One region of the Cronobacter turicensis genome, then DNA from elsewhere that is predicted to be linked to it. Evidence: predicted binding sites of a transcription regulator. Region 1 holds the regulator's gene; the other holds the start of a gene.
What was found. The regulator PurR, encoded in region 1, represses purine synthesis genes. The targets are predictions, from matches to a motif close to CANGCAAACGTTTGCNTG.
Positions count from the first base shown of each region.

Region 1 (2,201 bases):
GCTCTGTATCGGCATGGTGCCGACGCATTTCGCCAAGCCATGGCTGGATCGCGAAGAGTGGCGCGCGCTGACGCTGGAAAACCCGTTCCCGGACGCCGCCTGCTGCCTGACGTGGCGACAAAGCGACGCCTCGCCCGCGCTGCGCTGGCTGCTTGATTATCTGGGGGACAGTGAAACGCTGAACAAGGAGTGGCTGCGGGAGCCGCAGTGATACGGCTCCCGGAAGGGATTAACGACGATAGTCGCGGAACGGGCCGTCCGCCACCGAGCGGCGTTCGATAAGGCGCGGGTGCACCTCGATGGTCTGCGACTCTTCGCGTTTGTTAACGATGCGATCGAGCAGCATATTGAACGCGGTCTGGCCCAGCGTCTCTTTCGGCTGATGGATTGTCGTCAGCGCCGGGCTGAAGAAGCGGGCGTTGCGTACGTTATCGTAGCCGATAATCGAAATATCCTGCGGCACGCGCAGGCCCATCTCATCGGCCGCGCAGATAGCGCCCATCGCCATGATATCGCCGCCGCAGAAGACGGCGGTAGGGCGCTGCGGCTGCGAGAGGATCTGCTGCATCGCGCGATAACCGGATTCCGGTTCGAAATCGCCCTGCACGATCCAGTTCTCCGGCACCTTGATGGCCGCTTCTTCCAGCGCTTTCATGAAGCCGGAAAAACGCCCGACGCCGGTGTTGCGCTCAAGCTGCCCCGGGATCACGCCGATATCGCGATGGCCGCGCTCGATAAGATAACGCCCCGCGAGATAACCGCCCTGGAACGCGTTATCGATAACCGAGTCGGTGAAATCCGCTTTAGCTTCGCCCCAGTCCATCACCACCATCGGGATATGACGGTACTCTTCGAGCGTGGACAGCAGCGGCTCCGGGTATTCCGAACACATCACCAGCAGGCCGTCGACGCGCTTTTGCGCCATCATCGACAGATACGCGCGCTGTTTTTCCAGATTGTTATGCGCATTACCGAGGATCAGCGTATAGCCTTTTGCAAAGCAGCTGTTTTCTACAGCTTCGATGATTTCTGCAAAGTAGGGCGCTTCGCTACTGGTCGCCAGCAGCCCGATAGATTTGGTGTGGTTCACCTTCAGGCTGCGCGCCACGGCGCTTGGCGAATAATGTAATTCTTTGATAGCCGCCCATACCGCGTTGCGCGTCTCTTCCGCCACAAAACGGGTTTTGTTAATTACATGTGAGACTGTTGTTGTGGAAACGTTGGCTCGCTTCGCGACGTCTTTAATTGTTGCCATTAATAATCACTCCAGACCCCTGGCTGAGCCCTGCAAAATCACGGGTTAATCGTTTGCCTGTACACACCCCTGTTTGCCACGAGGGGACGTGCGGCATGCCGGGAAACGCGACATTTATCGTGAGGAGGGGTCGATGGCCGGTACCGAATAAAGTAGCGACGAATTTTGGCTTATCTTTATCGAAAGGGGAAGAGGGAAAACGCATATCTGGTTAAATGTCGCAGGATTTTTCGGCCCGTTTATGCAAAAATGCGCACTACCTGATTTTTATGGGGTCTTTAAGGAGAATACCATGAGTACCGATCTGAAATTTTCGCTGGTCACTACCCTTGTTGTGCTGGGTCTTATTGTGGCGGGCGCTTTTACCGCCATCCTGCATTAAGCGCCAGGCGGGAGTGCGCCTGCGTTCTCCCGCTTTCTTATACCATTCCTGCGCTTAAACGCCTTTCGCTCGCCGTTCCCTTTCTTTTTCACGCTATTTCCTTATGATTCGCTAATAACAATTTTTGCGTGTTCTTTAACACTCGCGCAATAATATTTTGCTGTTTTTGTCACTTATCTTTTCCGACTGAAAGTGCCATCCTTTCTGCATCCTGCTGTAACGTCGGGCATTCCCCGGCGCTGTTGTACAATTTCTGGAGCAATGAATGAAAGTCAATTTCCCGTTACTGGCACTGGCGATTGGTGCTTTTGGCATTGGCACGACCGAGTTTTCCCCGATGGGGCTGTTGCCGGTAATAGCGAACGGCGTCAACGTCTCGATTCCGGCCGCCGGTATGCTGATAAGCGCTTACGCGGTTGGCGTGATGGTGGGGGCGCCGTTGATGACGCTCCTGTTGTCGCACCGCGCACGACGCAGCGCGCTGATTTTCCTGATGGCGATTTTTACGCTCGGCAACGTGCTCTCGGCGCTGGCGCCGGATTACATGACGCTGATGGCCTCGCG
Region 1 covers NZ_CP165997.1:2,290,128-2,292,328, reverse strand. Annotated here, with positions in the region: gene punR (DNA-binding transcriptional activator PunR) at 1-211, shown strand, start outside; gene purR (HTH-type transcriptional repressor PurR) at 230-1,255, opposite strand; gene AB8W27_RS10955 (YnhF family membrane protein) at 1,548-1,637, shown strand; gene AB8W27_RS10950 (MFS transporter) at 1,903-2,201, shown strand, end outside.

Region 2 (2,201 bases), 1.0 Mb from region 1:
GGCGGTTATCGGCATGCTGCATGATAAAGATATCGCCGGCACCCTCGCCTGTCTGGAGAGGGTCGTGGATAGCTGGTATTGTGCCCCTCTGGACGGGCCGCGCGGCGCCCGCGCCGAAGAGCTTGCGGAACATCTGCAGGCCAGCGCTGTCTTTGATAGCGTGGCGCAGGCCTGGCATGCGGCGCTGGCCGACGCGCAGCCTGCCGATACGGTACTGGTATGCGGGTCGTTTCATACCGTCGCACAGGTAATGGAAGAGATGGACGCGGGGAGACGAGGTGGCGAGTAAGTTTCAGAACCGATTAGTCGGCACGATTGTGCTGGTGGCGCTGGGGGTTATCGTGCTGCCAGGGCTGCTGGACGGCCAGAAAAAACATTATCAGGATGAGTTCGCGGCGATCCCGCTGGTGCCGAAGCCTGGCGATCGCGACGAGCCGGATATGCTGCCTGCCGCGACGCAGGCGTTGCCGTCTCAGCCGCCGGAAGGCGCGGCGGAAGAGGTGAGGGCCGGTAACGCGGCGACTTCTTCCATCGATACCACGCGGCTGCCTGCCGAAACCGGCGCGGAGCTTGATGAAGTGCCGGTGACGCCTGCGAAGCCGAAGGCGTCGGAGCCCGCGAAAACGCGCGCTGCCGATAAGCCTCAGAACAAGCCGCAGCGGGATAGAACCGACGAGCAGCTGGCGATGGTGAGCGAGGCCGAAGCGCCAGCGCCTGCGAAAACCACGCCGCCGGAGAAACCGCAAACGCCGCCAGCGGGCAAGGCGTATGTCGTGCAGCTCGGCGCGCTGAAAAATGCCGATAAAGTGAACGAAATAGTCGGCAAACTGCGCTCGGCGGGTTACCGGGCGTATACGTCGCCGTCCACGCCGGTGCAGGGGAAAATCACCCGCATTCTGGTAGGGCCGGAGGCGTCGAAAGATAAGTTAAAATCGTCGCTGGGCGAGCTGAATAGCCTGTCGGGGCTGAACGGCGTGATAATGAATTACAGCGTGAACTAAGCGGTCCGGCGCCTTTTTCGCAGGCGCACCGAGAAACCGCATCGCGCCACAGACGGCCCGCAGCAGGCGCATTTTTACCGCCCGCGGGCGTAACGGACGGATGGCGTTGAAGATTTTTTCAACGCCATTTTTTATTAACGCGTGGAAAGGAAATCCCTACGCAAACGTTTTCTTTTTCTGTTAGAATGCGCCCCGAACCGGATGTCAGGGCGTTTTATCGTGGGACACATTCATGGTCTGGATAGATTACGCCATCATTGCAGTAGTGGGTTTCTCGTGCCTGGTCAGCCTCATCCGCGGCTTCGTGAGAGAGGCGTTGTCGCTGGTCACCTGGGGCTGCGCTTTCTTTGTCGCCAGTCATTACTACACTTACCTGGCAGTCTGGTTCACCGGCTTTGAAGACGAACTGGTACGTAATGGGATTGCTATCGCGGTGCTGTTTATCGCGACGCTTATCGTCGGTGCGATAGTCAACTATGTGATTGGCGCGCTGGTGGAGAAAACCGGCCTGTCGGGTACAGACAGGGTGTTGGGGATCTGTTTCGGCGCCTTGCGAGGCGTGCTGATTGTCGCCGCCATTCTGTTCTTTCTTGATACCTTCACGGGCCTGTCCAAAAGCGAGGACTGGCAAAAGTCGCAGCTCATCCCACAGTTCAGTTTCATCATCAGATGGTTTTTTGACTATCTGCAAAGCTCGTCAAGTTTCCTGCCCCGGTAATCGTGCCGGGGGCGGTCTTTGAATTGAGGAAAAGACAACATGTGCGGTATTGTCGGGATCGCCGGTGTTATGCCGGTCAACCAGTCGATTTATGACGCGTTATCGGTGCTTCAGCACCGCGGGCAGGATGCCGCAGGCATCATCACCATCGATGCGAATAATTGCTTCCGTCTGCGTAAAGCGAACGGCCTGGTGAATGATGTATTCGAAGCCCGCCACATGCAGCGTCTGCAGGGCAATATGGGTATCGGCCATGTGCGCTACCCGACAGCAGGCAGCTCCAGCGCCTCTGAAGCCCAGCCGTTCTATGTGAACTCGCCCTACGGCATTACGCTTGCCCATAACGGCAACCTGACGAACGCCCATGAACTGCGCAAAATGCTCTTTGAAGAGAAGCGCCGTCATATCAATACCACCTCAGATTCTGAAATCCTGCTCAATATTTTCGCCAGCGAGCTGGATAACTTCCGTCACTACCCGCT
Region 2 covers NZ_CP165997.1:1,293,571-1,295,771, forward strand. Annotated here, with positions in the region: gene folC (bifunctional tetrahydrofolate synthase/dihydrofolate synthase) at 1-289, shown strand, start outside; gene dedD (cell division protein DedD) at 279-1,001, shown strand; gene cvpA (colicin V production protein) at 1,234-1,719, shown strand; gene purF (amidophosphoribosyltransferase) at 1,759-2,201, shown strand, end outside.
Region 2: the regulator PurR is predicted to act here: its motif matches at 1,159-1,176, upstream of cvpA (colicin V production protein).